DNA from 2 places in the Desulforhabdus amnigena genome. Region 1 is predicted to be linked to the other one. Evidence: riboswitches for the same ligand, from Rfam matches in the RefSeq annotation. Region 1 holds a riboswitch; the other holds the start of a gene.
The links. Region 1 has a riboswitch for cobalamin ahead of QMG16_RS12495 (TonB-dependent receptor plug domain-containing protein). Riboswitches for the same ligand answer to the same signal wherever they lie in the genome.
Positions count from the first base shown of each region.

Region 2: it holds a riboswitch for cobalamin, as region 1 does, so the genes downstream of both, QMG16_RS14765 (hypothetical protein) here and QMG16_RS12495 (TonB-dependent receptor plug domain-containing protein) in region 1, are expected to answer to the same signal.

Region 1 covers NZ_BSDR01000001.1:2,925,915-2,941,541, reverse strand. The annotation lists gene QMG16_RS12505 (cobalt-precorrin 5A hydrolase) at 1-737, shown strand, start outside; gene QMG16_RS12500 (precorrin-3B C(17)-methyltransferase) at 764-1,543, shown strand; cobalamin riboswitch at 1,632-1,816, shown strand; cobalamin riboswitch at 2,025-2,196, shown strand; gene QMG16_RS12495 (TonB-dependent receptor plug domain-containing protein) at 2,232-4,316, shown strand; gene QMG16_RS12490 (substrate-binding domain-containing protein) at 4,828-5,499, shown strand; gene QMG16_RS12485 (hypothetical protein) at 5,551-5,763, shown strand; gene cobN (cobaltochelatase subunit CobN) at 5,819-9,628, shown strand; gene QMG16_RS19735 (hypothetical protein) at 9,768-10,355, opposite strand; gene QMG16_RS12470 (molybdopterin-containing oxidoreductase family protein) at 10,733-12,811, opposite strand; gene QMG16_RS12465 (SCO family protein) at 13,204-13,677, opposite strand; gene QMG16_RS12460 (electron transfer flavoprotein subunit alpha/FixB family protein) at 14,247-15,236, opposite strand; gene QMG16_RS12455 (electron transfer flavoprotein subunit beta/FixA family protein) at 15,256-15,627, opposite strand, start outside.
Region 2 covers NZ_BSDR01000001.1:3,463,055-3,478,681, forward strand. The annotation lists gene QMG16_RS14720 (sensor histidine kinase) at 21-1,316, opposite strand; gene QMG16_RS14725 (cob(I)yrinic acid a,c-diamide adenosyltransferase) at 1,711-2,304, shown strand; gene QMG16_RS14730 (trans-sulfuration enzyme family protein) at 2,471-3,673, opposite strand; gene QMG16_RS14735 (TRAP transporter TatT component family protein) at 3,999-4,901, shown strand; gene dctP (TRAP transporter substrate-binding protein DctP) at 4,885-5,952, shown strand; gene QMG16_RS14745 (TRAP transporter small permease) at 5,959-6,468, shown strand; gene QMG16_RS14750 (TRAP transporter large permease) at 6,465-7,730, shown strand; gene QMG16_RS14755 (acyl-CoA dehydrogenase family protein) at 7,879-9,024, shown strand; gene QMG16_RS14760 (iron-sulfur cluster assembly scaffold protein) at 9,145-9,573, shown strand; gene QMG16_RS14765 (hypothetical protein) at 9,610-9,861, opposite strand; cobalamin riboswitch at 10,149-10,337, opposite strand; gene QMG16_RS14770 (zinc-binding dehydrogenase) at 10,400-11,428, opposite strand; gene QMG16_RS14775 (penicillin-binding protein 1A) at 11,687-14,098, shown strand; gene yoaA (DNA repair helicase YoaA) at 14,185-15,627, shown strand, end outside.

The sequences.
Region 1 (15,627 bases):
ACCGCCTCACGAAAGAAGTCGCCCGCATTACCGGAGGACATGCGGTCATCACCACCGCTTCGGATGTTCAAGATAAGCCTGCTCTGGATCTGATGGCGCGGGCGGCGGGTCTCGAGATCGAAAACATTGAAATGCTCAGTCGGCTGGCGAGGGCTTTCCTGGAAGACGAACCCGTTTGGATCTACGATCCTGAAGGCCGGTTGAAGAGGGATTTGGCCAGCCAGGGGAACATCGACTGGCTGCATGAGGTCCTCTCTTCCCCCCCATCCCTCATGTCGACCCTGATGGAGAGAGTGGGCGTCTGGGTTTCGGAGGCCCTGGTTCCCGCGTTTCTGAAATGCCTGGTGCTGCGCCCCCGGAATCTGGTCGTCGGGATCGGGTGCAACCGGGGTACGCCGGCCCAGGAAATCATGGAATGGTTGCAAAGGGTCTTCGCCCGTGAAAAGCTCTCCCCACTCTCCATTAGAAATCTTGTGAGCGTCGATCTCAAATCCGATGAGGCGGGGATCATCGAAACGGCGGCAATGCTTCAGAGGCCTGTTCATTTTTATTCCCGCAAAGAGATCGAAAACATAACCGTGCCCAATCCATCCACTCAGGTGGCCAAGCACATAGGAGTTCAAAGCGTATGCGAAGCGACAGCTCTTCTGAGCGCCGGGAGCCAAACCCTCATTGTTCCCAAGCAGAAAACGTTCAATGTAACTCTCGCCATAGCACGGGTCGGCTATCCATTGTAAGCCTCGGGCCCGGCTACCGTTCCTATATGGTGCCCGAAGCTCTGGATGCCCTCCTTTCGGCGGAAGTGGTACTCGGCTATAAAACTTATCTGGGCTTGATCGAAGAATTGCTGGAAGGCAAAGAAGTCCTTTCCAGCGGAATGCGAAAGGAAGTGGACCGCTGCGGGCTCGCCATTGATCGTGCCCTCGAGGGACACCGCGTGGTGTTGGTATCGAGTGGTGATGCCGGGATTTATGGGATGGCGGGTTTGGTCTTCGACATTTGCCGTGAACGGAGCCTGCGCGTTTCGAGTCCTCCCCACCGCACCCCTTCAACAGAGCCGGCGGACCTTCGGGATGAGAAGGGGGAGGTTCCTCCGGATCTTTTTGTGGAAGTGATTCCGGGGGTGGCCGCCTTCAATGCGGCGGCTTCCATCCTTGGAGCCCCTCTCATGCACGATTTTGCGGTGGTCAGCCTGAGCGACCATCTCACCCCTTGGGAACTGATCGAAAAACGCTTGCAGGCGGCCGCATCCGCGGATTTCGTCATGGCCATTTACAATCCCAGGAGCAAAACGCGCCCCGATCTGCTGGAAAAAGCCCAGAAAGTGATCCTCCGCGAAAAGGCCCCCGAAACCCCCGTGGCCATCATTCGAAAGGCCATGCGCGGCGGGCAGTGGAAGTGCATCACGACTCTTGCCGAGATTCCCTTCGAGGAAGTGGACATGCAATCCATTCTCATCGTGGGAAACAGCAAAACCTACGTCTGGAACGGCTGGATGGTGACTCCCAGGGGATACTTGGACAAATATAACCTTTCGGAATGACGCAAGATAAGAATGCGCTGATTTTAGAGAGGTGTTTATTTGAATATTGACAAAAGTTTTCGGCTGTTATAGAGGTACCGGCTACGTGAAAATAAGTGAATCATCAGGTACCGCAAGGTTTAATAGGGAATCCCGTGAAATCCGGGAACGGTCCCGCCGCTGTAAACGGGGACGAAATCCGATAGAGCCACTGTTTTGCGCAAGCGAAATGGGAAGGCACAGAGAGTAGATTGATCCGTAAGTCAGAATACCTGCCTGATGATGTAGGGTCGATCGGTACGTGGTAATACCGGATGGACCGCTAAAGGACCAAGAGAACCAGGGTGCAATCCTTAGGGCCAAAAGCTCTAAGGATTTTTTTTTGGCTGAATTCCATTTCGGAGATGAATCGGTGACTGGGTGAACAGGCACCGGGACGCGAAGGAGTGCTTTTGAAAGACCTTGAGGAATAGGCATCAACGATAGAACCGTATAGCCACACTACAGTAAAATGCATCGGCTTAAGGGAAGGAAGTGGGAATCTTCCGCCGCCCCGCGACTGTGATCGGGACGAAAGCCGCAAGGATGTCACTGTCACGCCCAAGGCGTGATGGGAAGGCGCGGCGAATAGGATGAACGTGAGCCAGGAGACCTGAGTGGATGCATAAACCTTTCAACATTCCCCGAGGGGGGAAAGGAGGTTGTCTCAATGCGTTTTTCACTACTGAGGACATCGAAGCTCATCCTTGCACTGGTCGTTCTTTTTGCTGTTTTGGCGCACAATCCCTTGCCCTCCCAATCTCAAGAAGAAACCAAACAGGAAGAAACCAAACAGGAAACGACCGAAGGGAAAGAAGCGCAAGAGGCCGACGACACTTCCCGAAAGGAGGAAGCCAGCGTCGTAGCTACAGGAACCGCCAACCTGGAGCCTGTGGTCGTTACGGCGACAAGAGTCGAAACGCCGCTCTCGCAAGTGACGAAAAGCGTGAGCGTTGTGACCAGCGAAGAAAGAGACGCGCAGGAGGATTATTTTATTCCTGGTCTCCTTGACTACGAGCCGGGCGTTTATCTCCGGCGCCTTGGCGGAACGGGACAGTGGGCCCATCTGAACATCCGGGGCGTGCCGAGCCAATACATCCAGTTTCAGTACAATGGATTCCCCCTCAAGGACGAGGCAGACCCCCAGGGTGCGTTTACCTACTTCCTTGAGGATTTGTATTCGCCAAGCAATATGCAGCGGATCGAAATCCTCAAGGGCACACAGAGCACCCTGTACGGATCGCAAGCCATGGGCGGCGTCATCGACATCATTTCCGACAAATGGAAGCGCGGCACCGGAGCGGAAGTCCGCAGCGAATTCGGGGAGTATGGCACATTTATTGAGAATGGGCGATTCTACCATGGACAGGGCTCGTTTTATATTGATTTTAACCCGATCTATGTCACATCGGACGGTGAGAAATTCGGTGGAAAATACGGCTTCTGGTACGACAACCTCGGCTTCTCCGGCGGGGCTGGATTCCGCATCACTCCGGACATCACCCTCGAATTCACCTCCCTCTACTTCGATTCCGACCTCGCCTTGACGGAAACCACTCCCAGTCTGGATGCCAACGGCAAGCTCGTGACACAAACCGCCGATCCCGATCAACACCGGGAAGGCCTCTCAGCTCTGTACGGCCTCACAATGAACCATGCCGTTTCTAGCTGTTGGAACTATTCCATAAAAGGCTCCTACGCGGAAACCGAGCGCCATTACTTTTGGACGCCGACTGTGAACGGAAACCATTCCAACTACGACGGCTCCACGGGATACATCGAAACACAGCAAAACATCCAGGTCACCGATTGGCTCACCCTTATCAGTGGTCTCGATTTCAAGCAGGCCGATTACGACGGTCGTGAACCCAACAATCCCAGCAACGATGACTACAGCCCCGTGTATTACAAAGAAGACTGGTACAACTGGGACCTGTTCACCCAGGCGAGCCTCAAGTTTTTGGATGAGTCTCTCTTCCTCAATTTCGGAGGCCGCTTCAATTACCCCGAGGAGTTTGATTCCAAGCTCGTTGGGGAAGCTTCCGCAGCCTACCTCTTTAAACAGTTCGGCACCAAGGTCCACGCTCATGTGGGCTCCGGATACCGCACGCCGTCCCTTTACGAAGTCTATGGGGGGTATGTCTGGAACGGTTACCTCTACACGATCGGGAACCCCGACTTGACGCCTGAGGAGAGCGTCGGCTATGAGGTCGGCATAGAGCAGACGCTGCTCGACAAGAAGGTTACGGCGGGACTGACCTGGTTTCATACGGATTTCGATAGCCTGATCCAATATGACGGCTTCACTATGAAGTATGTGAACGCCGACGAGGCACGGGTCCAGGGCATTGAAACATACGTCGACATCACACCGTGGCAGTGGCTGAAACTGAACTTCGCTTATACCTATGTCGATTCGAAGGTCGAGGATGACGGAGACTGGGTTCGAAGCACCTACATGCCCCGGAACAAGATCAGCGGCCTTCTCACCTTGAAGCTGCCCCGTGACCTCACCACATCCGTGCGGGTAGCATGGCAGGATGAGAAGATTGTTCCCCTGTATGACAACAACTGGAACAGGGTAAGCTGGGAAGAGCCTTCTGCAGTCACCGTCGATACGGCGCTCACCTATACCTTTCTCAAGAAGTATTCAGCATTCCTCAGCGTCCAGAACCTTTTCGATGAAGACTATACGGAGAGCGGTTACGCAATGCCGGGAAGGACGTTCAGCGGGGGCGTGAAGCTGGCTTTCTGAGAGGAGCTATGCCGGCAAAGGTCGAATTCCCGAATTCCCCCTGGACCTTGTGGGAGCGGCTTGCAGCCGCGATTCGGCCGGACATTGCGGCGTTTACATCCCCGACCTTGCTTGTTTCGACCGTTGGGCGGAGTACCAGTCGGGCCCTGCGGGCATGCAGAAATCCCGAACCATGAAGACCAAGGTTGCTTGCAGGGATTGTGAGACTGGTTTCGTGAAGTACGCCTATGACGGGACCATGAGTTGCGAGGCCTGTGGAAAGGCCCATAGGAAAACGGCTCAGGAGGTGAGGAAATGAAACGGATTGCTGTGTACGGCAAAGGAGGCGTCGGGAAGTCCACACTTGCGGCCAACCTTTCCTTGGAGCCGAAGGGGCGGCGCACCTGGTGGAAAAAATCGTGAACGCCGTTCCGGGCATGCTTTGATAAATCGGTGAATAGGTGGATCGTTTGACAGCCTTTAGCGGTTTTTCGAAGCGCCGACTCAGCGAAAAAGAAGGGAAGGATTCTGCTTGCAACAGATTGCAATAACCTTGAAAAAACGATGGAGGTTAATCCTGTTCGTGGCGGCGTGGCTGCTTTGCATGGGCATGCATCCCATCACTTGGGGCAGTCCCGGTTCCGTCACAACGGGGGAATCTGCCCCCGCCGCGGAATCGGTCGATCTCTTTCCCCACAAAGCCCGGCTTCGCTTCGCGCGATGCTTTACCATCGAATACCACGGGACCTACAAGCGGCTGGAGGTGCTTACACCCTGGCGCAACGCCAGGGAGACCTTCGTGTACATTCTGGTCTACAACGCCCGGTTCCTGGAGGATGCCGGAGCGCACTACCTCTGGCGCGACGACAAGACGCCGGGAAGCATTCCCCTCGCCATCGAAACCGTTGTGGAGCGGGCGAGGGCGGCGGAATTCTGGGTCGACACTGGGATGTGCCGCTCCCTTGCGGAGCTGCGGGAAATCGATGATCGCTACGAGCGTTTTTCGTCATTTTGCTCGGGAAAAGTCTTCAATAATGACGCCAGGGTCAATGCCGAAGGCGGCAACGATTTTTGGGAAACCGGCATCACACGCCCAGACCTCGTGCTTGCCGATCTCATCAGCATCTTCCACCCCGAGCTCGTTACAGAGTATCGGCGTATCTGGTACCGGCAACTGCCGGCTCTGGCGGAGGAAAAGCAGTGAAGCTCCATACGCCCGCTGCCATGCAAGGAGTCGCCGGCCCAATCCCGCGGGTTGGCGACATGGATCGTTCTCCTGGCGGCGCAGACAAACGGTACGCTCATCGACAGTCGGTTCATCGAGTTTTGCCGACGCTACTCCATTTCTTTTGGAGTCAGCCTGGACAGTCTCCCGGACGTGCACGAGCGCACTCGGGGAAGCGCCGGAGCGACCTACCGTGGGCTCCAGCTGTTCGCCTGGGCTGATTATGCCGGCGCGCATCACTAACAGCTCTGTCCGGGCTCAACATCATCGAATGCCTGGCAGGTGAGAAGGAGGGGCTATGAAGACAATTCAGATCAGCTATTTCAGCGCGACGGCGACGGAGCTCCCTTCCCTGAGCCGTGGTGTGTCGAGGTTCCGTGACGGTGGAGGTCAGGTGGAGGTATCGGCCCGGACTCAAACGCAGCTTTTCGATCAGGCGCGGGCAAGAGCCTTTGTGGCCGACGCTCTTCGCTCCGATGCCGTGATCGTAGCCCTCCACGGAGGCAAGGCGTCGTGCCCGGCCTTCGAGCCCCTTGTCTCCGCCCTCAAAGAGCACCGGGCGGCGGGGCAGCCCGTTCCCCACCTGTACATCCAGCCGACCGGAAGTGACGACGAGGCTATCCTGGCCGCGCGGGAGTATTCCGACGGGATGAACGACGGGACCTGGGAGGCCCTCTGCCGCTACCTGACCGCCGGCGGGCCGGTGAACGTCGAACGGGCGCTGGCGTACCTTTCCGCCATGCTGACGGGTGGACCCGTGACAGACGTTCCGCCTCCCCAGCCCGTGGTCCAGGAAGGAATCTACCACCCGGAGGCGGGGCATGTGGCCGACTTCGGCCTTTACGCCGGCGAGTACATCAATCGCCAAAAACCTACCGTTGGGATCTGGTTCAACCAAACCTACTGGCTGAACGGAAACCTGGCGCACATCGATGCCCTTATCCGGGAGATCGAGGCGCGCGGCGCCAACGTGCTGCCCGTCTTCAGCATGCGCTTCAAGGATGCGGCCATCGGCAACCGGGGCTCCGACGAGGTCGTGAAGGAGTATTTCATGGACGGCGAAAAGCCGCGCATTGATGTCCTGGTGAGCGCCATGGCCATGTCCATGACCATGACCCAGCCGGACTATGCGACTGTTTTTCCCGGCTTGAACGTCCCCGTTTTGCAGGCCATGTGTACCCTCAATCCCTATGCGGTATGGAAAGAGAGCATCCAGGGCTTGTCCATCATGGACGTCACTTTCCAGGCCGCCCAGCCGGAATTCGACGGCAACTTGATCACCTTTCCTGTGGCCTCCCGGGAGGAGGACACGGTGGATCCCGTCACGGGAGCACTCCTCTCCTGTTATCGCCCCATTCCCGAACGCACGGCCGCTTTTGTGAAGCTCGCTCTCAACTGGGCAAACCTTCGGCGCAAGCCCAACAGCGAGAAACGCATCGGCATCGTGTTTCACCACTATCCGCCGAGAAACGACCGGATCGGGTGTGCCGCCGGGCTCGATACGTTCACCGCCGTCAAACGGTTGCTGGACGTGATGGCCGAGAGCGGCTACCGCATCGAGCGTCGCTACGAGAGCGGGGATGAACTGGCCAACGAGTTGCTGCAGCGCATGACCTGTGACCGGAAGTGGCTCACTCCGGACCAGATGGCCGACCGGGCGGAAGCGACGGCCGATCGGAGCGTTTTCATGCCCTGGCACGAAGCCCTGCCCGAAATCGTCCGCCGGAAGATGACGGAGAACTGGGGCGAAATGCCGGGCGAGCTGTTTGTTCATGAGGACAGGCTCCTCTTTGCGGGACTGGCCAACGGGAACGTGTTTCTGACCATTCAACCCCCCCGAGGCAAGCTGGAGAACCCCGAAGCGATACTCCATGACCTGCACCTGTCTCCGCCCCATCATTACCTGGCTCATTACCGGTGGCTGAAAAACGTCTTCAAGGCCGACGCCGTCATGCACGTGGGCAAGCACGGCTCCCTCGAATGGCTGCCGGGAAAGGCTCTGGGACTCAGCGAGGAGTGCTATCCCGATCTTTCCATCATGGACCTTCCCAACATCTATCCCTACATCATCAACGATCCCGGGGAGGGAACCCAGGCCAAGCGCCGCTCCTATTGCTGCATCATCGATCACCTGACCCCGACTTACACCAATGCCGATCTGTACGAAGAGCTGACGGACGTGGAGCGGACCCTCGACGATTACACCCAGGCCGCTCGCCAGGATCCCGGGAAACTGCCCGTCTTGGCCGGCCTTTTGTGGGATGCCGTCGAGGCCGCCGACCTGCAGCACGATCTTGCGTTCACGCGCGAACAGGCCCTCGGAGACATGGATGCTTTCCTGGCCAGGCTCCACAGTTATCTGAGCGAGCTTTCGGACACCATGATCAGTGACGGCCTTCACGTTCTGGGAGAACCTCCTGAAGGCGAACGGCTGGTGGAATTTCTGGCGCAGTTGACCCGGCTTCCCAACGGGGATGTCCCGTCGCTTCGGGAAGAGATCGTTGCGGCCATGGGCTTCCGCTACGACGAATTGCTGGACCGGCGGGGCGAAGCCGTCCCCGGATCGGGAGGCATGACAGGAGGCAAGCTCATCGAGCGCGCCCATAACTGTGCCCGGGAGCTCATTCGCGCCCTGGACGCTCGCGGCTATGATCCCGAAGCCATTCCGGAGCTGGCAACAGCTTTCCAGGGAAAGGCCTTTCCCCGCATCGAACGGGTCCTGCGTTACATAACTGATATTCTGACTCCCAATATTATGCGCACGAAAGAAGAAATGAGCGCTGCCCTTTCGTCTTTCTCCGGGGGCTTCGTTCCTCCTGGACCATCCGGCGCTCCCACTCGCGGCCAGGCAGACATTCTTCCCACAGGCCGCAACTTCTTTTCGCTCGACCCGCGCACCATTCCCTCTCCCGCAGCATGGGAAGTGGGCAAGGCGCTTGGGGATACGCTCATAAAGCGTTGCCTCGAGGAGCAGGGGAAATACCCCGACAACATCGGTATCATTGTCTGGGGCTGCCCCACCATGCGCAGCCGGGGCGACGACGTCGCCGAGGTCCTCTATCTTCTGGGCGTCAGGCCTCTATGGCGAAGCAACGGTGTGGTGGAGGGGCTCGAGATCATTCCCGCCAAAGAGCTCGGCCGCCCGCGCATCGACGTGACCCCCCGCATCTCGGGCTTCTTTCGGGATGCCTTCCCGAATCTCGTGCAGCTCATCGACCATGCCGTGGGCATGGTCGCCGCCCTGGAAGAACCGCCCGAATCCAATTTCATCCGCCGGCATGTGCTGGCCGACCGGGACAACTACCGGGGCGAAGGCCTGAGTGAGCAGGATGCCTGGCGGCTTGCCACTCTGCGCGTCTTCGGTTGTCCGCCGGGGACCTATGGCGCCGGGGTGGAGGAGCTGGTGGAATCCAAGCAGTGGAAAACCCGGGAAGACCTGGGTGAAGCCTACATCCGCTATTCCTCTCATGCTTACGGCCGGGGACACTACGGCACACATACCCCGGCAGTCTTCAGGCGGCTTCTCTCCCGCATGGACGTTACCGTCAAGAACGAAGATTCGCGTGAATACGACATGCTCTCCTGCACTGATTTCTACAACTACTACGGGGGACTTATCGCCGCATCGGCCACCGTCCGCGGAGTGATGCCCTTCGCCCTGGTGGGGGATTCCTCGGATCCCCGACGAGTTCTTCTCCGCACCACCCAAGAGGAAACCAAGCACGTGCTGCGCTCGCGGCTCCTCAACCCCAAATGGCTGGAGGGCCTCAAGCGGCACGGCTACAAAGGCGCTGGCGACATCTCCAAGGTTATGGACATCATCATCGGCTGGGATGCCACTGCCGACGTGATGGAGGACTGGATGTACGAGCGGGTGGCCAACCGGTACGGACTGGACCCCGAGATGCAGAAGTGGCTGAAGGAAGTGAACCCCTATGCTCTGCAAAATATTTTGGACAAGCTGTTAGAGGTGATAGAACGCGGCATGTGGGACGCCGACGACGACATGCGGGAAAAGCTGCGCGACGCCTATCTCGATATCGAAGGGGATATTGAAGAGGCGGTGGAGGCGGCCGCGCCGGCAGGTGTGAAAGGAACATCCGCATGAGGAAAGCTGTCTGCGCAAATTCGGCTGAGCCCGTTTTGACCTGTTCACAATCGGAAACATTCGCTGACCTGTTCATAGAAGAGAAGCCCTTCGAGTGGGTGCGCGAGCACAGCGAAGGGCTCATGGAGAGCCATTTGGATCATATATTCCGCCTGTTGGCGGTGGGGGTTGCGTGTAACTGATACCTCCCGAGAGTGCAGATTCGCCACTTTGTACAGTCAGCCTTCTCCGTCTTCAAGATGTGAAAGGCGGCGGCGAATGGTTTGGGTGGCCGGATGGCGAAGGCCATGGAAAAGAGCAGTCGGGAGAATGCCCTGGCGCCGGCTCTTGAGTCGGCTCCGGTGGAGGGTACGGCCCACTCAACGCGCCCTTCGGATCGGGAGACGGCCCCCGGTTCGCCACCCGGGTCCTCTCCAGGTATCCTCTGCTTGCCAGGGAGATGGGAAAGGAGGAGACCGTGGTTCTGCAGCTCACCATAGATGAGAACGGGTGTTTCGTCCACGTGGAGGTGGTCACGCGAGCCGGGTCCAGGTTTGACGAGGAAGCCCTGCTGGCCGTGAAAAGCTCGACCTTCAAGCCGGCAAGATTGAATGGGAGACCAGTCTTTTGTAAGACCGGTCTCCCCATGCTGTTCCAATTGAAGTAGCTGGAGCGATGAGCGTACTGCGTTTACTCGGGGCATGCGTTGCGCGTCTTCATCGGCCAGCAGGGAGAGGAGATCGATCATTTCAACAAGCGGAGGAACTCATGTTGCTTGGCGTTTTCTATGACGGTGTAGAAATTCATCGTGAGGAGAAGATCATATTCGGGAAATTCCTGGCGCCTCATCGGGTGATTTCGACCTGTGGGCGGCGGGAGGGATCAGGGACGACCTGGCCTGCATCTACAATCCAAGGAGAAATGGCCGGAGCTGAACCTCGAGGAGACGGATCATGGCGACTAAGAGCCTACCCGAAAACCTACCTCGGCAGCGGACACCCCCCTTGGTCCCCCTCGAGGGGGGGGAACTGAAGGGGGGGTGCAAAGTCCACAGGGGGTTCCGGATAGGTTCTAAGACGGTGAGAGGCCGGTGTTTCCCATAGGTGAACTGTTCGCGGTATAACGCTATAGTTTGCGTATCCTACAGGGAAGATCCTTTAAGTTCGGGGTTCCAAATTCTTTGCCCAGCTTTCTGATGGAGGTAAGGATATTGAAATTCGACTTTTGCCATTCGAATTGCCTGGCAGCATCCGCTTCGGGGAACCACCATCCAATGGCTGCATTGATCACGCGCGGGTGAACGATGTCTGTGATTTTTGCCACCTGGACTATTGATCCGTACTTTGTTTCAATGGTTACGTTGTCACCATCGCCGATCCCATGGGCGGCTGCCGTTTCGGGATGGATTTCAACGGTCGGGTGCGGCCGTTTTTGCCGAAGTTTTTCTACCCATCGGTAGGAAGAATGGAGATAGTACCGGCTCTTTACGCTGATCAAAATCAGCGGGAATTCGGGATCCTCGTCTTCGGGAAGAGTGGTGAATTCGGGGAGCGGCTTGAGTTTGAACTTCTCAGCGGTGCTCAATCTCAGTTCCACCTTTCCGGTAGGCGTGCGAAAGCCTTTCTCCTCATGGAGCCTGAAGCGGTCAGGCCCCTTCAAATAGCCTTTCGCGGCGAATTCGCTGTAGGTCAAGCCCGAAGGCCTGAGCACATCTTCGAGAAACGTTTCAAAATCATCATGCCAGTATTCAGGGGGTGATATCCGCTTACCCAGTTCGTTCATGATCTTCATGTCGGGCCAACACTCCTCCGGTGGCTCGACAACCTTTGGCCGGGCAAATATCAGGCCGTGTCCGATGCCGTAATGGCCAATGTCGTTCATTTCGTACTGGTGTGCAACCGGAAGGACAATATCGGCCAGGGAGGCGGTAGGTGTCATGAATATTTCCGCTACGGCGATAAAATCGAGGCTCATAAACGCTGCATGGGTGACAGCGCTCTCCGCCCAGGCCACCAGAGGATTGGTACACATGCCGTAGTATCCTCTGACAGGGTAGGGGACCTCTTCAAGCACCGCCTTCCGGAAATAAGCCGGCGCCACCGTCATCAATCTTGGAATGGTGCCGTGATAGGCACTGATCATCTCTTTACGTTTATCCGGGATGAGATCGGCTCGCACAAATTCGGCCAGCCCCATGATTTTCGGGTCGTGGGCGTTGATGTTGCCGCCGGGCACCTCGAGATTTCCGCAGATTGCCATGAGGCAAACCAACGAGCGAATGCCATCGAAGGCATTGATGTTGTGCTCGATGGCGTTGCCCCACTGGAGGGCGGCCGGTTTTGCCGTGGCATACATTCGAGCGGCTTTGCGTATCAGTTCGGATGGTACCCAGGTTATTTCAGAAACAGCCTCCGGGGTGTACTGTTTCACGTGCCGGGCAAGGTCTTCAAAACCGTAGGTATGTTTTCCGACAAACTTCTTATCATACAGCGATTCCTCGATGATGACGTTTAAGAAGCCTAGGGCAAGCGCCTGTGTAGTTCCGGGCCTGAGCTGCAGCCACAGGTCGGCTCTTTCGGCAAGATCTGTCTTGCGGGGATCGACAACGATCAGCCTGGCGCCGTTTTTGAGCTGTTCCAGGGTGAGACTGCCTATCTGTCCTTCTTCGTTGGTGGAAAGAACGTTGCTGCCCCAGGCGAGGATGCACTTTGTCGGGTTGTGGAGGTCGGCAACGGGGTAGAATCCACAAGTGTGGATACCCGTGATCTCCCGGGGTGCATGGCACACATCCTGTGAGGCGATTACATTGGGTGAACCGAAGATATTGGCAAGCCGAATCAAAACGAAGTGTTCCAGCCCCTTGGGCATGCCGACGCCGAATCCGACCGCCCGCGCACCGTATTTTTCCTTGATCCTGAGAAGATTTTTCGCCGTTTCATCAAGTGCTTCTTCCCAGGAGATGCGCTGCCATTTCCCCTCGCCGCGCTTCCCTGCGCGCTTCAGGGGATACCGGAGACGATCCGGATGAGTGAGCCGATCCGCCGAGACCCTCCCTTTGTAGCAGGTATATCCCTTGTTCAAATAGCCCTGGGGATCTCCTTTGATCTGAAGGATCTTGCCATCCTTGACACCCACCATCAGAGCACAACCGCCATGATCCATCCGTGCGCAGTGCGTTTTAACCCAGCGAATTTCTTCCGCCATGGCAATCAAACCTCCTTCTCAAAGGGGATCCCGTCTGCAAAGGCCGGAACCGCCAATAGAACGCACAAAGAAAGTATTACCGAGATAGTACGAAATCGTCTCATGGCCTCCTCCCTGGTTAAATGAAATGGACTCGATCAAGTCAGGTACATTCATGGCCTATGATGCATTTTGGGGACCGTTGTAGGATTTCACAGCGATGGTTTTGTCCTTATTTTTAATATCGTCTCCCTTTGTTTGAGTGGAAAGAGAGGCGAAAGAGCAATGGATGAGGTGGGATTTACTATGGACTTCTTTTGTGGTGAGTTCAACCATGAAGTGCCGGGAAAGATGCATTTTGAAAAATGATTATGTGCAGATACGATGGCATCGTTTGTGGGCTGTCGTCTCGCCTAGGCCGGTTTTTCCAAACCGAGATACTTTTCGACTTCTTCCAGCAGCTGCTCCGGAGTTGGAAAGCCGTGGAATTGTCGCCATGCATCCCCATTCCGACCTACCACCGTGATGGGAATATGGTTGTGATTATCGAGATTGTCGGATAACAGTAGATGACTCCCCACCAGCACTTTGGTTAGATTTTCCCTATCTCCCGTGAGAAAAAACCAGCCCGGTCGGGCTTTTTGCTGGCGAGCATAAGCTTTCAGCCTTAGAGGAGTGTCCGTTTTGGGGTCAACCGTTACGGAGACCAGGACAACGTCTGTGTTCAACCGTTCACCCAAAAGCGCCTGGAGGCGTGAGAGCACAAAAATCAGTATCGGGTAGGACGATGGGCAGGTAGTATAAAATGGAATAATGACTGCAACCCGGTTTCCGATGATATCGTTTTTGAAATTGACAACGTTTCCATCCTGGTCATTGAGGTTCACGTCATAAATCTGAACTTTGACGGTGTTTTTACCCTCATCCTGAGATTGCGCGAGAATCGACGTCCCGGGAAACTGGGTATTTTCTTTTCCTGCTGAAACTGTATTCCCTTTTACAGGGCTCTTAAAAACAAACAATGCAAACAATGATAAGATGATTATAATATACAGGTTTTTTGTGAATCCCATTTTGTCCATTTCAGAAATTTTCCGACCATTGGCTCCCGGGTTTTGTTATCATCCCTTCAAACACACCCAGCCCACCGACCGATGGGCACATTCCCCAGGGTAAACCTGCTGAGCGTCCCCCTATGGGGAAGAAGCACCGCCCGGAACCAATATAAGCCTTTCCGGCCTCTTTTTTCAAATCTACAAATATTTTTTTCAATTCCCTCCAGTTACGGCACAAGTTTTCAGGATCGGTTCCCTCCTTCAGAAGCAGGAAGTATGGATGGTGCCGGTTCTATCCGGCCGAACGTACCGGTCAGTATCAAAGAAGGTTACCGATCCCTTCAGTTCGGCCGAATAGCTCCATTTTCAAGCCCATCTCATCGGAATGCCTGTGATCTCGCCTATGAGCAGGTGCTCTTGAGCTTACGGACCTCCTCCGTAAAAGCGGGGACAAACTTGAAAAGATCTTCCGTGATTCCATAATCGGCCTTGCTGAATATGGGCGCATCGGGATCCTTGTTTATGGCGACAATGTATTTGGATGTTCCCATACCGGCCAGATGCTGAATGGCTCCCGAAATGCCTACGGCGATGTAAACGTTGGGATTCACGACCTTCCCCGTCTGTCCCACCTGGTCCGCATGAGGGCGCCATCCCGCATCCACGGCGGCCCGGGATGCTCCCACGGCAGCACCGAGCAATTTCGCCAGATCTTCCAGCATGGCAAAGTTCTGCGCCTCTTTCATGCCGCGTCCACCCGACACGATGATCTCGGCTCCCGAGAGCCCCACCCTTCCCGAAGTATCCAGATCCATCGACTTGAAACGGGAGCGGGTTTCCGGAACAGGAATGTCCACCCGCTCCACTTCGGCCCGCTGATCTTCGCTCAGCGTGAGGCATTGCATCACGTTGGGGCGGCAGGAGATGAGCGGCATGGCCCCTTCGATCCATTCATTCCAGGCAAAACACTTGCCGGCAAAAATGGGTTTCTTCACCCGGATCTTTCCATCCTCGACGAGGATCTCGGTACAATCCTGTACCAGGCCGACATCGAGCCGCGCAGAAAGCCGCGCCGCCAGGTCCTTGCCGTCCACCGATGCCGACAGGAGGACCGCTGCCGGGTCGCATTGCCGGATGATGTCCGCAATGATGGGGACGTAGGATTCGGCCAGATAGTTTTCCAGAGCGGGATCATCAACGATATAAACTTTCTTCACTCCGTAGCGGCCCAGTTCGGCGGCCTTCTCCGCAATGCCGGAACCCAAAGCCACGGCACAGAGATCGCTCCCAAGGGCATCCGCAATCCTTTTTCCCTCGCTGGCCACCTCATATGAAACCCGTCGCAGGTCTCCTCCACGAAACTCAGCGATCACGCACACGCTTTTTCCCATTTTCAATCTCCTTGCATCCTTAGATGGCTTTGGCTTCTTCATGCAGCAACCGTGTAAGCTCCCGTGCTTTGCCTTCCGTATCCAGTCCCCCGTCGACGATACGTCCCGGCTGTCTTTCCTGGGGCATTTCAAGGGAAATGACGCGAGTCTTTCCCGCACCCGGTGCAAATTGCGCAGGGTCCAAACCGAAATCGGAAAGCTTCTTCACTGCCAGGGGTTTTTTCTTGGCCTTCATGATTCCAGGCAGCGAGGCAAATCGCGGGTTCCAGACCGCATGCGATCCTCCGAGCGTCACCAGCGCCGGCAGAGTGGATTCCAGGGTTACGCTGCCCCCTTCGATGGGACGCTTGATCGTGACCTGATTACCATCCGATTCGATCGAGACGGCAAA
Region 2 (15,627 bases), 540 kb from region 1:
TCTTAAAGAGTTGCAGGATTTCACAGGAGTTTGGAAATGGAAATGTAAAAAGTGCTCCCCCTGCCCTTCCTCGGTTCCACCCACACCCTTCCCTGGTGGCGTTCCGCGATTTCCTTGACGATTGCCAGCCCGAGCCCCGTTCCCGGAGTCCCTCTTGACGTATCGTTGCGCTGAAAGAGCTCAAAGATCGACTCGGAATCTTCGGTTTTGACCCCCACTCCATCGTCGCTCACGGAAAAAATGTGATGCTCTCCAGTTTCTTCATAAGCGATCTCGATGCGGGTGAGACCCTCTCCTCCATACTTCAATGCATTGTCTACAAAATTTCTAAAGACTCTGAATATGGAAAGCCGGTCGGCCTTGATTTCGGGCAGTTGTTCGGGTTCAGCCCATTCGATGCAACGGAGGCTCAACTGCGCGGAAAATTCATCCTTCAGCATTTGGAAGATCTCCTTGGTGCTGACTGCCTCGATATTCAAGAGGGTCTCTTTGGCCGCGGCATAGATGTTGATTTTTTCAACAAGGGCCACGACGAGTTCTGAAGCTTTCAGAATTTGTTCGCAGAGATGTTTCCCCTTTTCATCGAGAAGGTCCCCGTATTTCTTGTGGAGAAGGTTGGTGAGGCCATAGATGCCGATGGTTGGGCTCTTGAGGTCGTGAGCGACGGAATAGGCGAAGAATTTTAGCTTTTCCGCACTCTTCTGCAGGGCTTCCTCGGCCTTTTTACGTTCCCTGATCTCGGTTTTGAGCTCCTCGTTGGCCTTTGCAAGTTCCTCCGTTCTTCGCGCCACCCGCATTTCCAGTTCATCGTGGGCTCTTTGAAGTGCCTCTTCGGCTTTTTTTCGCTCGGTGATGTCCACGGTAACGCCTACAAGCCCCGAGAGATCCCCCTCTGCATTGGTGAACGTCCCCTTGTTGAGTATGATATCGTGCTTGACGCCATTGGGATAAACGATGCTGCTTTCATAGATCTGTATGCCCGGCCGGCGCAAAAGAGCCACATCCATTTCGTCATATCTGGCGGCCAGGTCTTCCGGGAACAGGTCATTTGCGGATTTACCGACAATTTCTTCCCGCGTCATCCCGAGACGCTCCTCGAAGGCCTTGTTGCAGCCGAGGTAGAATCCCCGGGTGTCCTTATAAAAGATGGGGTTCGGGATGGTATCGATCAGTGTCTGCAGGAAATGCAGTTGATCCTGCAATGCGTCCTTCGCCCGTTTCCCTTCCGCCGCGCACTCTTGCAGCAATGCGCATTTACGGCGCAGGTCGGCGATTTCTTCCAAAAGCTCTTCCCTGGTTTTTTCTGTATCTTGCATGGCCCGTGTTTCCCAAAGTGTTCAGGATGTCTTAAGCACCTGATCTTGATCCGTTCCGACAGATTTGACTTGCCCGGAAGAATATCATTTTGCATGCCATGATATTCAACATTTCGTTATTATAAATTAATTTCTATTGGTTTGAAAATTGTTCAAACCTGTTGTGCAACATAAATGTAGCATTCCGTATTTCTGGAGGAACCATCTATCCTGGCCCAAACAATTTTGTAACGTTGGAATCGCACCTCCAAATCGCACTCCCGGCTATCAAAATGCAGTGATTGAAATGAGCATAAGGATGTGGGAGGGGCCGTGCATGATTAGCTTAAACTTGGGTTTCCAGTCGAAGAACACCGCCTTCGCCTTTGAGAGAGCCAGGGGAGGAAATAGAGCAATGGATATCAAAAAATTGGAACGTTTACACCCGGAGCTGAAAATCACTTATATGAAACCCGAAAAGAGAGTCGGGTTGACTGTGGTGTTGACGGGATACGGCAAGGGAAAGAGTTCTTCCGCTCTGGGCATGGTGCTGCGTGCCTGTGGACACGGCATGAAGGTTTCCATCATTCAGTTCATGAAGGGCGATATTTATACGGGGGAATGGGATGGAATCCGCAAGCTGGATTGCGATGTGGAATTGATCCCCTCAGGGATGGGTTTTTGCGGCATTCAAGGGAATCCCTATTCCCATCCCGTACACCGTGAAGCGGCTCAGAGGGCGATAAAGATGGCCAAGGAAAAAATCGAATCGGGAAAGTACGATCTGGTGGTTCTGGATGAAATCAACAATGCCCTGCAACTGAAACTGGTGGACCTGGAACAGGTTCTGGAACTGATTCGCGGCAAGCCGCATCTCATGCACCTCATTCTGACCGGCCGGGACGCCCATCCCGAAATCATTGATCTGGCGGATACCGTCAGTGAAGTAAAGGAGATCAAGCATGCGTACCGCAAAGACATAGAACCGCAGCCGGGCATCGACTACTGAAAAGGGGCAGTAAAACTTTTTCATCCGCAGATTACGCAGATTTTCGCAGAACCAGGTTTCATCTGAACCATGGAGATACGGAGTCATTTATAAGGTCTTTCTCTGCGCCCTCCGTGTCTCCTTGGTGAATACGACAATGTTAGATGGAGAGGCTTTCTTTTATTTTTTATGGAATTTTATCCAGGGCCTGCTCCAGGTCTTCCCTGAGGTCTTCGAAATCTTCGCAGCCTACGGAGAGCCTGACCAGTTCATCCAATATTCCGGCCTCCTCTCGTTCCTCGCGGGGAATGGATGTGTGCGTCATGGATGCGGGATGCTCGATGAGGGATTCCACTCCTCCCAGGGAGACGGCGAGCGTGATGAGCCGAACGTTGTTCATGAGGGTCACTCCGCCCTGAAGTCCGTTTTTGACGCCGAAGCAGATCATGGAACCGAATCCGTCCATCTGTTTTTTTGCCAGGGGGTGTTGGGGATGGTTGGGAAGGCCCGGGTACCTCACCCAGGCCACCTTGGGGTGGCGGCTGAGAAACTGGGCAATCTGCATGGCGTTTTGCTGGGCCCTTTCCACCCGAAGCGGCAGGGTGCGGACGCCTCTCAGTATGAGCCATGCCTGATGAGGGTCCATGGTACCTCCGAAAAGATTGAGTACTCTCCGGATTTTCTTGAAGGTATCATCCTTTTTCGTAATGATCATTCCTCCGACCACGTCGCTGTGGCCGTTGATGAATTTCGTAAGGCTGTGAACAACAATATCCGCGCCATATTCCAGGGGGCGCTGCAGGTAGGGGCTTGCAAAAGTGTTGTCCACCACGAGAAGGGCCCCGTGATCGTGAGCGATCTTTGCCGCAGCTCCCAGGTCTGTGAGGATCATGGTGGGATTGGTGGGGGTTTCTACGTAAACCATGCGGGTCTCAGGCTGCAGGGCCTTTTTGATCTTTTCGGGGTCGGAAGTATCTACAAAGGTGGATTTCACTCCGAACCGGGGCATTTCCGATTCCAACAGGACGCGTGTCGCGCCGTAGACCGAGTCCGTTGAGAGCACATGGGTGTTCCGGTCGAGAAGGGCCATGAATACGGTGCTGATGGCGGCCATTCCCGTGGCCGTGGCCATTCCCCCAAAGCCATTTTCAAGGGATGCCACGTTCTCCTCCAGAGCGTGAACCGTGGGGTTTTTCAACCGGGTGTAAATATATCCCGGTTGCTCTCCCGCAAAGCGCGCCGCGCCTTCTTCCGCACTGGGAAAAGCGAAGGTGGAGCTCTGAAAAATGGGAACGGAAACCTCCCCGTATATTGAATCCTCCAGAATTCCCATGTGAATCGCTTTGGTGGCTTTGTGCATGGAGTGAGGGTGACTCTCTCTTTTCTTCATATCCTGGCTCCTGGTTTGTGAGATGAACGGTTTGGTCTTTTGCGTCTATATTTTTTGTGGCTTCTGCTGCGAACGGTTACCTTCTTCCCAACACTTTACTTATAAGAACATGGGGAGTCCTTTTGCAATGGGAACCGAAGCGGAAAGAACATAAAACGGTCCTTCCCCGGGCATTTGCCTTGAAGAGGAGGAATTGCCGTGTTGGCCCTTGTGATTCTTGACAAACCTTATTTCAGCAAATAAGTAGTAAAATTGCATTTGCATTGAAGACGTCCGATGAAAAGATTGATTGCAACCTCCCCCTTCTGCAAGGAATTGAAATCCAATGCCGCGGATATTTGCTTCAGCGAAGAATCGTGTTGTGGTTGGTGTGGGAATCGTGCTCTTGGCTTCAACCGGATGTATTCCCATGAAACAGACCAGGGTGGCTGCCGTCGCTCTCACTGTTGAGGATGTCGCCAGGGCGGCTTCCAAACAATCCAGCCCGACCATTGTCAAGCAGGGAACGCCGGCCTATCTCATGCTCATGGATGGTCTCATCGAAGCCTACCCGAAGAACAAAGACCTTCTCACCGCAGGCTGTCAGGGGTATGCTACCTACGCTGGCTCGTTTCTGACAGATGAGGAAAAAAAAGAAGCGGAAGCGCTCTACGACAAAGCAAAGCATTATGGATTTCGAGCCCTTTCCCATCGCGGGGATTTTGCCGGGGCGGCCTCGGGCAATATTCAGGAATTCGATCGGTTCCTGCAAAAGTACGATAAGAGGGATGTCCCCGAACTCTTTTGGACGGCCAATGCCTGGGCTGGATGGATCGGTATGAATATCAGCAGTGTTGAAGCCATGGCGGATCTCCCGGCGCTGGAAGCTGTCATGAAACGCCTTCTGGAACTGGATGAATCTTACTACCACGGAGGGCCTCACCTTTTGATGGGAATTTATCTGGCTGCAAAACCCGCCGCTCTTGGGGGGAATCTTCCTGAGGCCAAAGAACATTTTCAGAAAGCCTTTGCGTTGGGAAGCGACAAGACTTTGATGGCAAAGGTTCTCTATGCGCAGTACTATGCGCTGGGAGCCAGAGACCGTGATCTTTTCGTGAACACTTTGAAGGAAGTATTGGCTGCTTCCCCCGGTGAAATACCGAACCTGACGTTGAGCAATGTGATGGCCCAGGAAAAAGCCGAGAAGCTTCTGGCCAGGACGGAGGAATATTTTGAAGAACAACCGTGAATCGTTTCTGTCCGAATCGAGATCTCCCATCGCGAAATACGTGTTTTGGGGGATATGTTTTTGCTTCGCCTATTGTCTCATGACGCCCCACCATGCCTTGGGAGCAGGAACGCCGGAGTTCGAAATCAAGCTCGCCACACTGGCTCCCGACAACAGTTCGCTCATGCAAATTTTCAAGGAAATGAACGACGAATTGCTTCAGAAAACGGGAGGCAAGGTCGGTTTCAAGATGTTTTCGGGGTTTGTCCTCGGCGACGAGGAGGATGTGTTGAGGAAGCTGCGCGTTGGACTTGTCCATGCCGCAGTCTTTACGGCCACGGCTCTTACCGACATGGATCCGACTCTGCGTGCGATGCAGGTCCCTTTCCTCTTCCACAATTATGGGGAAGTCGATTACGTTATGGGAAAAATGGAACCGGATTTCAGGAAGAACTTCCTGCAATGCGGCTATGAAATCCTGGGCTGGCCTGAACTGGGTTTTCTCTATTTCATGTCCACTTCCCCCATTGCCGGCCTGGAGGATTTGAAAGGCAAGAAGGTCTGGGCCAAGGCGAATATGCCCATGTCCCAGGCGTTGATCGACAGAGCCGATGTTTCGACGGTGGCCATAGGCATCCCGGACGTGCTGGTCGCTCTACAGACGCACCTCCTGGATGTGGTCTATAATTCGCCTTATTATGCGCTGGTGACTCAGTGGAATACCCAGATCAAGTACTTCACGGATCTTCCTCTTTCCTATATTGGTGGAGCCCTCCTCATCGATAAGAAAGTGATGGCGAAGATCCCCGAGCCTCTCCGCCAGACGATGCGGGAAGTATGTGCAAAACATTTGAAGCGGCTCAATGAGAAGACCCGCCAGGATAATGATGAGGCCATCCAGGTCATCCTCAAGCGAGGCGTTCAGAAGGTGACTCCCAATGCGGCCCAGGTAAAAGGGTTTATCGATCTGCGTGACAAAGCCATGGCCAGTCTCGATCCAAAGTTTCTGCCGCCTGATGCGGTCGCAAGGGTCAAAAGCGCCCTTGCCGAATACAGGGCCGAGCATCCCTAGAAACTAATGGCTTCCTCCATACTCAACAGCATTGTGGTTGTGACCCGGTGTTATGGAGTGGTCGAAAAGTGGATTCTGGTGGCGCTGGTCCTTTTTCTCACCGGTTTTTCTCTCTTTCAGATCATTCTCCGGAATTTCTTTTCCACGGGGATTGTCTGGGGGGATACGCTGCTCAGGCATATCGTGCTCTGGGTAAGCCTGCTTGGAACCGCGCGGGCCACGGCAGAGAACAAGCATATTCGCATCGATTTTCTTCCCCGCCTGCTCAATCCCAAAGGCAATTTTGTCGTTACGCTCGCAAGCGATCTGTTCTCCTGTCTTGTGGGAAGCCTGCTTTTCTACGCATCCTGGACCTTTCTTGTCAACGAGAAGGCGATGGGGGATTTTGCGTTTGCTGCCGTCCCCTACTGGTGGCTCGAAACCATCTTTCCTTTCAGCTTCGCCGTCATGTCCCTCCGGTGTGCATACCGGTTCATCATCAGTCTGAAGCAGGGTCCAAACGGTAGCGAAACATGAAAATGTTCCTGAGCCTGATTTTGAGCTTGCTGGCCATCTCCGGAATGCCGCTCTTCATCGTCATTTCTGCGGCGGCCTTGCTCTGTTTTTATTTTCTGGATGTAGATCTCTCCGTTGTCATCATTGAAATGTACCGGCTGGCGGCCAATCCCATGCTCATCGCCCTGCTCCTGTTCGCTTTCGCCGGCTATGTCCTTGCCGAAAGCGGAGCCAGCAAGAGGCTTGTCCGGTTTTCTTCAGCCATTCTGGGGCGGACTCCCGGTGGTCTGGCCGTTGTTTCCCTGCTTTCCTGCGCCTTTTTCACCGCCCTCACCGGGGCTTCCGGAGTGACCATCGTGGCTCTGGGCGGACTCCTCTATCCGGCCCTTATCGAGGATGGCTATGAAGAAAATTTCTCCCTGGGCCTCCTCACGACATCGGGAAGCCTGGGACTCCTGTTCCCGCCGAGCCTCCCCCTCATCATTTACGGGGTGGTTTCGGACACCAAGATTTCAGACCTTTTTCTGGCAGGCGTTGCGCCGGGATTCCTCATGCTGATCCTGCTCTCCCTTTACAGCATGTATTCAGCGGTCCGCTGCGGTTGCACAGGGATGCATTCCCGGTTCAACTTTTCCGAACTGGCGGCGGCGGGCCGGGAAGCCATTTGGGAAATCCTTTTGCCTCTGGTGGTCCTGGGAGGAATTTTCGGCGGTTTTCTCGTACTGAGCGAGGCTGCCGCCGTTACGGTCTTCTATGTGCTCCTGGTGGAAATGGTCATCCACCGGGAAGTGAAACTGCGAGACATTCCTTCCATCATACTGAAAACCTCCATGATGGTGGGGGGAATCATCATCATTCTTGGGGCCTCCCTCGCCTTCAACGCATTTCTCATCGACCAGCAGGTGCCCAACAAAATTCTCGAATTGATGCAAACCTATGTGAGCAACAAGTATCTCTTTCTCCTGATCTTGAATTTCTTTTTGCTTCTCGTGGGGTGCGTGCTGGATGTTTTCTCCGCCCTGGTCATCGTGGTTCCCCTTATCGTTCCCCTTGCCATGAGCTACGAGGTCAATCTGATTCATCTGGGGATCATTTTTCTGACCAACCTGCAGATCGGCTATTCCACGCCTCCCATCGGAATGAACCTTTTTATCGCAAGCCTTCGCTTCGAAAAGTCCATCGTGCATCTGTACCGGGCATCTTTGTCTTTCCTGGCCATTCTCCTGATCACCCTTGGAATCATTACCTTTTTCCCAGCCTTGAGCCTCCTCTGGATGAAATGAGTTTTGGGTGATGCACCTCTCTCGTTTTTGATTTTTCCACTTCCTTTTTTCATGGTTATCTTTGATTTTATTCTTTCGATAGATGAAATCGGAAATCAAACGATGTTCATGAAGAAATGCGGTTGAACATCTGAAAGGAGGAGAATCCATGGATTTTCTGCTTCCTGCTGAAATAATGGAAGAGCGAAAACGTTTTGAGGATTTTCTCAGGGAGCGTCTGGCGCCCCATGTTGCCGGATGGTATCGGGAAAGGATGGTGCCGCGGAGCTTTTTCCAGGAACTGGGGAAAGAGGGGTGGCTCGCGTTTGACCAGGGGAAGGAGGGTCCCGTGGAGCAACCCGTCCTCAAACAATCGGTGCTCATGGAGGAGCTGGCCAGGATTTCCCCGGGAGTGGCGGTCGCCGTATTGGTGCAGATTTCTCTTGGAACCAAAGGGTTGACCCTGTTTGGTTCCGAGGCGCAGAAAAAAGCTCATCTGGAATCCGCCATCCTCGGGAATACGCTCATATGCCTTGGAAATACGGAACCCACAGCTGGAAGTGACGTGGCAAACATCTCCCTCAATGCCGAAAAGGTGGACGGCGGATGGGTGCTCAACGGGACGAAAGGCTATGTTACTAACGGCAATATCAGTGATATTGCCATCATCACAGCTGTTACCGGCCCTCGGGCGGAGAGAAGCCGGCGCATGTCCATGTTTCTGGTGGACCTGTCGTCGAAGGGAATCAGCAGAAAAAAGCTCAACAAGCAGGTTTGGATCCCTTCAGATCTTACCCGACTTCAGTTCAAAGACGTTTTTGTCCCCGATGAGAATCTCCTGGGGGAGCATGGACGCGGGTTGCAGCAGGTTTTGGAGATTTTCACCAACAGCCGGGTGACCATCAGTGCGCTCGCTCTGGGAACTGCGGTGGGAGCCTTTGAACTGGGTGTGGATCATGCCCGGAAGCGGGAAGTCTTTGGGAGAAAGATAGCTGATTACCAGGCGAAATCTTTTGAAATTGCCGATTTCTACAGCAGGATCGAAGCGGCGAGGCTCGTGCTGTGGAAAACGTGCTGGAATAAAGACCGCGGCGGAGACTTTCGGTTGGATTCGTCCATGGCCAAGTATCTTACGGTAGAGATTGCCCGCGAGGTGGGAATGTGGGCGGCCGACCTGTTTGGAGCCGCCTCCGTGATTTTCGAGCACCCCATCCACAAGTTTCCCATGGATGCCTGGGCGGCTTCTCTGGGGGAAGGAACACAGGATATACAAAAACTGATTATTTTCAGGGAAGTGATGAAGCGGTTGTCTTGAGTTCAATATTGGGGGTTGAGCAGATCGAGTTTTTTGGGTATCTCCTTTGGGTGATGAGTATGATGTATGGTACATAAATTTCAAACGTATGGGAAAAAAGAAAGAATGGGGTATCCAGTCATGCAAGAATCTTCTGACATTCTTATGGGCACTGTTCGGGAATATGCGGAGGCTGAGAAAGAAGAGGTTTACGGAGAAAAGCTTTTCGATCTGAATCGGGAACCCACTCTCATGGGAAGAATGGAAAATCCGACTTCGTCGGGTATCATCACGGGTCACTGTGGTGAAACCATGGAAATATATCTGCGCATTGAAGGAGAACGTATCGAGGAAATAAGCTTTTTCTCTGACGGGTGTGCTTCCAGCCTGGCGTGTGGTTCCGTGGCGGCGGAACTGGCAAGAGGAAAAAACATAGACGATGCTGCGGCGATAGAGGGAGATACAATCCTCATGGTGCTCAAGGGACTGACCGAAGAAGAGACCCACTGCGCTTATCTGGCTGCAGAGGCATTGCATGCTGCCATCCACAACTGGATGTTGAGGCAGTAACGTAGCCAAGTGAGGGGACCGGAGGGTCCCCTTTTTCTATCCGCAGAGTCTCAAAGGGGTTCCCTGGATTTCGAAGGCGTCCTGGGCTTCGCTGTATGCAGCCCTGACACAAAAGACCGTGTGAACTCCCTGAGTCATCATCTTCCACCAACCGTAGGCGATATCCGATTCGGAGGTTGCAAGACACACCCGGTCCGCTCCCAACCGGTTCCGCGTCTCGTCCAAGTCCATTGTATCCTGCAATGCGTTTTTCCCTTCCGTCACGTAAAGAATGAAGCCTTTTTTCATCCTGGACCTCCATGAACGTTGAAGAGTCCCTGGAAGCACGAGTGCTTCCAGGGGGTAAGAGGTTAGTGTGTGTTGAGGTAGGGCTGGTGCTGAAGCAAAAAAAAATCCTTAGAGCCGAAGCTCTAAGGATTGCACCCTGTTTAAACTTGATCCTTAGGGAAGACTATACGGGCATTGCAGACATTTTGCATATGAAAGGCATCGCTTTCGTAGAGTAGAATTCCCGGCCTGTAAAGCCGATGAGGTCTGCACTCCGTATTCGAGGTCCTTCAGTATTCTACCGTACCGAGTCCTCAAGTGGTCAGGCTGGTCTTCTGGCTCTCGGATCTCTCTACTCACCGCACCTTCCCATCACATCCCGAATGTGACAGTGGCTTTAAAGGCGGCTTTCGTCCCCGATCACAGCGGCGGGACCGCTCCCGATTGTCACGGGATTCCCTTTTAAGCTTTGCAGCACCTGATCACTATGCAATTATATCGAGTATTCCTCTACTACAAGGGGGGATGGCTGTCAAGTCTCATTTACAAATATTTCTATCTACGGTTCGAGGACGATCTTTCCAAACTGGTCGCCCTTTTCCATGATTTCGAAAGCCCGGCGCCCTTCTTTGAGGGGCATGATCCGATGGATGACAGGTTTCAGTTTTCCCGCCCAGAGGAGAGAGGTCACTTCTCTGAAGTCCTGATGTGTGCCCATTGTGCTTCCTATGAGACTGATCTGCTTGCTGAAGATGAAGCGGATATCGATTTCGGCCTGAGGGCCGCTCGTGTTTCCCACTATGACGATGCGGCCTCCACGCGCCACCGCTCTCATGCTCTTGTGGATGGTGGCGGCTCCCACGTTGTCCACTACGACATCCACGCCGCGTTTGTCCGTGAGCTTTAACACTTCCCTTTCCCAGTCGCATTTGGAACGATCCAGAACGATATCGGCTCCCAGCTCCCGTGCGCCGGCTGCCTTTTCTTCATTGCCTGCCACCACGTAAACGGTTGCCCCTGCAAGCTTTGCAATTTGGATGGCCATGCTGTTCACTCCGCCTCCGGCCCCCACTACCAGAACCGATTCTCCAACACGCAGTTTGGCTCGGTGGATGAGCATGCGCCAGGCTGTGAGGGTAACCAGGAGAGGGGCCGCTGCTGACGGAAAATCCATATCCTGCGGCATGGCCATGAGACTCTCCGCCGGGACGACCACATATTCCGCCAACCCTCCGCGTACCTGTTCGCCAAGAATGTGGTAACCGGGACTCAGGCTATGTTCTCCGCGCCGGGTGAATTCATCCTCTACGGAGTTTGAACCCGGATCCACCACCACACGGCTTCCCAGGCTCCAACCGGTGACTCCCGGCCCCAGTCCCGCCACAATACCGGCAACATCCGAGCCGCCCCAGTGGGGCATCGGCAACTTAAGTCCCGGCCAGCCCCGCCGTACCCAAATGTCCAAATGATTGAGGGCGCAGGCTTTGACCTGGATGAGAACCTCACCCGGTGCCGGTTGAAGATCCGGAACATCGCAGTACCGTATGACTTCAGGCCCCCCGTGTTCGTGGAAACAGAGTGCTTTCATGGTCCTGGTTTCCTCCTTTCACGACGTAATGCAGGATCGACCGCCGTTACATCAATGAGGCGGAATGTCAAAGATTCGTTGCTATTGCTTCAGTGCTTAAGCTAAAATCCCCACATCGAACATTCAAGCCTGCCTTTCGATGGTATTTCTTGGAGTTTCTTTCCTTGGCATTGTGATTATGTTAAAAAGGTTGGAATTTTTCTGATTTTGCCTCAAAATAAAAAATTTTAAATTTCTCTTGCTTATGAGGTGATATAGATGAAACACTTAGGTTTTTTCAGGCGGAGGCAGGAAATGAGCCTTCTTCGCTGGCTGTTGTTCACTTTTTTGGGGTTCATCGCTTGTGTCGTCGCCATAGCGGGTATTGCGGCTTTCGCCTTTTATATTCAGCTGGATCGGTCTCTGCCCAGTGCTCGCGCTCTCAAGAACTATCATCCGTCTCTGGTTTCGAGTGTCTATGCTTCCGATGGTTCTCTCATTGGGGAATTTTATACGGAACGCAGGTTTCTGGTTCCTCTGGATCGGGTACCGCCCTATTTGATAAAAGCCTTTCTTGCGGCCGAAGACAGCCGGTTCTATGAACACGGAGGGGTCGATCTTCCCGGCATTTTTCGGGCCTTTATGAAAAATCTTCAGGCGGGGGAAATTGTTCAGGGAGGAAGCACCATCACGCAGCAAGTAGTGAAATCTCTCCTTCTTACGCCGGAACGCACGGTTATCCGTAAACTCAAAGAAGCCCTCCTTGCCTACCGTATCGATCACACGCTGAGCAAAGACGAAATTCTCTATCTCTATCTCAACCAGATTTATTTTGGTTCGGGGGCCTATGGCGTGGAAGCTGCGGCACAAACTTATTTTGACAAGCATGTCGAAGATCTCGATCTTGCCGAAGCTTCTCTCCTTGCAGGGCTGCCCAAAGCTCCCACCCGGTTTTCTCCGCATCAGAACTATGCTTCCGCCAAGGATCGCCAGAGGTATGTGCTGGATCGTATGGTCGAAGTGGGATTCATTACTCAGGAAGAAAGGGATAAAGCCTTTGTGGAACCCTTGAACCTGGCCAGGCCGAAGCGCTGGAGGCTCAAAGAGTTCAATCACTTCACGGAAGAGGTGCGGCGGCAGGTGGAGGCCAAATACGGCCGGGACGGACTCTATAAAGAAGGCCTGAAGATCTATACCACTCTGGATCTGAGAGCTCAGGAAATGGCCGAAAAGGCCCTGGACCAGGGATTGCGCCAGCTGGACAAGCGCCACAGTCGTTACCGGGGGATAAACCTCAATGTACCGAGGGAAGATTGGCCGAGTGCTCTGAGAGTGCTCAACAGCACCAATGGAGAACTGCAGCCCGAAAAAATCGTGGCTGCTCTGGTGATGGATTATGATCCTCAAAGCAGATCCTGCAGGTTGCAGATAGGGGATGCACAGGGGATTTTACCCTCTTCGGGGTGGCAATGGGCAAAGATTTCAGACAAACGGGCGAGTAAGATGTTCCGGGTGGGTGATTTGGTTCGAGTTCGTCTGGAAAATCTTCAAAGTGACAAGACCTGGACGACCGTCCTGGAGCAGGATCCTGGAATGGAGGGCGCTTTCATGGCTATGGTTCCTCAAACGGGAAGAGTCCTTTGCCTTGTCGGTGGAAGAAATTTCGCTCAGAGCCAGTTCAATCGCGCAACACAGGCTATTCGACAGCCTGGTTCGGCCTTTAAGCCCATCATCTATTCCGCCGCTCTCGATAAGGGCTACACGGAGGCATCCATCCTGATCGATTCACCCATCGTCCTGAACGATCACAGCCTCAGGGGGCTTTGGAAACCCGCCAACTACGACCATCAGTTCTGGGGACCCATCCTGTTGCGGAAAGCACTGATCCATTCTCGCAATGTTGTGACCGTCAAGCTCCTGAATGCCATTGGAGTGGACTATGCGATTCAATATGCCAGAAACTTGGGAATTACCTCCCCCCTCACGCCCACCCTGGCCCTCGCTCTCGGGGCGTCTGGCGTGTCTCTCTGGGAGCTGCTCACGGCGTATACTCCTTTCGCCAACCAGGGAAAACGGGTTGATCCCTATATGATCGAAAAGATAGAGGATCGGGACGGCAATATTCTGGAGGAGCACCGGGTCGCACCCGAAGATGTGATTTCGCCTGAAACGGCTTATGTTATGACCGACCTGCTGGCGGGTGTCGTGCAGGAAGGTACGGCGAAAAAGGCCAAAGAGCTGGACCGGCCCGCAGCGGGAAAAACGGGAACCACCAATGAAATGAGAGATGCCTGGTTTATCGGTTATACTCCGGATGTTTTGGCGGGTGTGTGGGTGGGCTACGACGATCACAATGTTTCTCTGGGGAAGGGAGAAACGGGAGGTCGGGCCGCTTGCCCCATCTGGGTTTCTTTCATGAAAGAATGGCTGAAAGAAAAGCCTGTGGAAAGTTTCCCCATTCCTTCCGGCGTTGTTTTTGCGAAAATCAACGGTCATACGGGGGCTCTTGCTCGATCCAATGATCCTTCGGCGGTCTCTGCCGCATTTGTGGGGGAGGTGCCCGTCAGATCGCAGCGCTATTCAGCTCCTTCACAAAAATCCGGAAATTCTTCTCCTGCTTCTTCTGATACTGCTTCTGCCACGGTTTCTTCCTCGCCGGCGGAATCTTTTTTCAAATCCGATCTGTTTTGAGGCAAGAACTCAGCGGTTGGCCGATGGGCTTTCGGACCGGTTTCTATACGGTCGACCGCTGAAAACCACTCATTGGGACCCGATACATGCAGCGCTACTTCGGCCCTCAGGGGCTTTTGGCTCAAAAAGTAAAATCTTTCGATTTTCGTGCCTCCCAACTGGAGATGGCCCAGGGGGTTTTTGAATGTCTCGGCAGCGAAGTGCCTCTGCTGGTGGAAGCGGGGACAGGGACGGGGAAAACCTGGGCCTATCTCATTCCCGCCATTTTGAGTGGAAAAAAGGTGGTCGTTTCCACAGGCACTAAAACACTCCAGGACCAGATCCTCGACCACGATATCCCTTTCCTCAAGAGATTGCTCTCTCCAAATCTTCATGCGGTGTGTCTCAAGGGGCGCAGAAACTATCTTTGCCGCCGTCGCTTCAGGGACTTTTCCTACCAACCCACTTTGTGGAGCAAGGAAGAAGCCAGGCTCTTCAAACGGTTTCAAAACTGGGCCGTGAGGACTCAGAGCGGGGACCGGGCGGAGATAGACTGGCTTCCCGATTCTTTTCAGACCTGGAATGAAGTGAGTTCCGGAAGTGAGGATTGTCTGGGGCAGCAATGCGAGGATTATTCCCGCTGTTTTATCACGCGCCTGCGCCTGGAAGCCTCAAGGGCTCATCTGCTGGTGGTCAACCATCATCTCTTTTTTGCGGACCTGGCATTGCGCGGAAAGGGACCGGGCGAAGTCCTTCCCGATTATGATGCCGTGATCTTTGATGAAGCCCATCAGCTGGAAGATACCATCGGTCTTTATTTCGGCCTTCAATTCAGCAATCTGAAGATCAACGATCTGGTCCACGGCCTGCTGAAAGAGACAAGGAAGGATGTCAAAAAGATTGAAAAGTTCCAGGAAATGAATCGGATCGTCCAGCAACTGGATATCCTCGGCCGCCTTCTCTATCAGCATCTTTCTCCTTCTCCCGGAGCTCAGGGGCGTTTCCTCCTGGATCTCCAGACTGTGGGCAAAAGCTTCGTCTCCACCTGCCGGGAACTCCTGCATGCACTGGAACAGTTGAACGCCTTGCTGACGCCGGCCGGAGAAAGTCCCGATAGCCTGGAACCCTTTTTCAAGAGAACTCATGAAATGGCGCTGGAGGTTCGGGGAATCCTGGAGCAGAGTGATCCCTCGCTGGTTTACTGGTATGAACTGACGCCCAAGGCGGTTTTCATCTACGGAACCCCTATCGATGTGGCTTCGGTCTTTCGGGAACGACTCCTTTCCCGCAAGTCTTCCGTGGTGTTGACTTCCGCCACCCTTTCCATCGCGGGTTCTTTCGATTTCATCAAAAACTCTCTTGGAATGCCCCCGGAAACGCGAGAACTCCTTCTGCCCTCCCCTTTTGCTTATGAAAAACAGGCGATCCTTTATATTCCTTCCCTCTTCCCCGCTCCCTACGAACCGGGATTTTGCGCAGATCTTGCCGAAGAAGCTCTGAAAATTCTCACCAAGACAGAGGGCAGAGCACTTTTCCTCTTTACCAGCTAT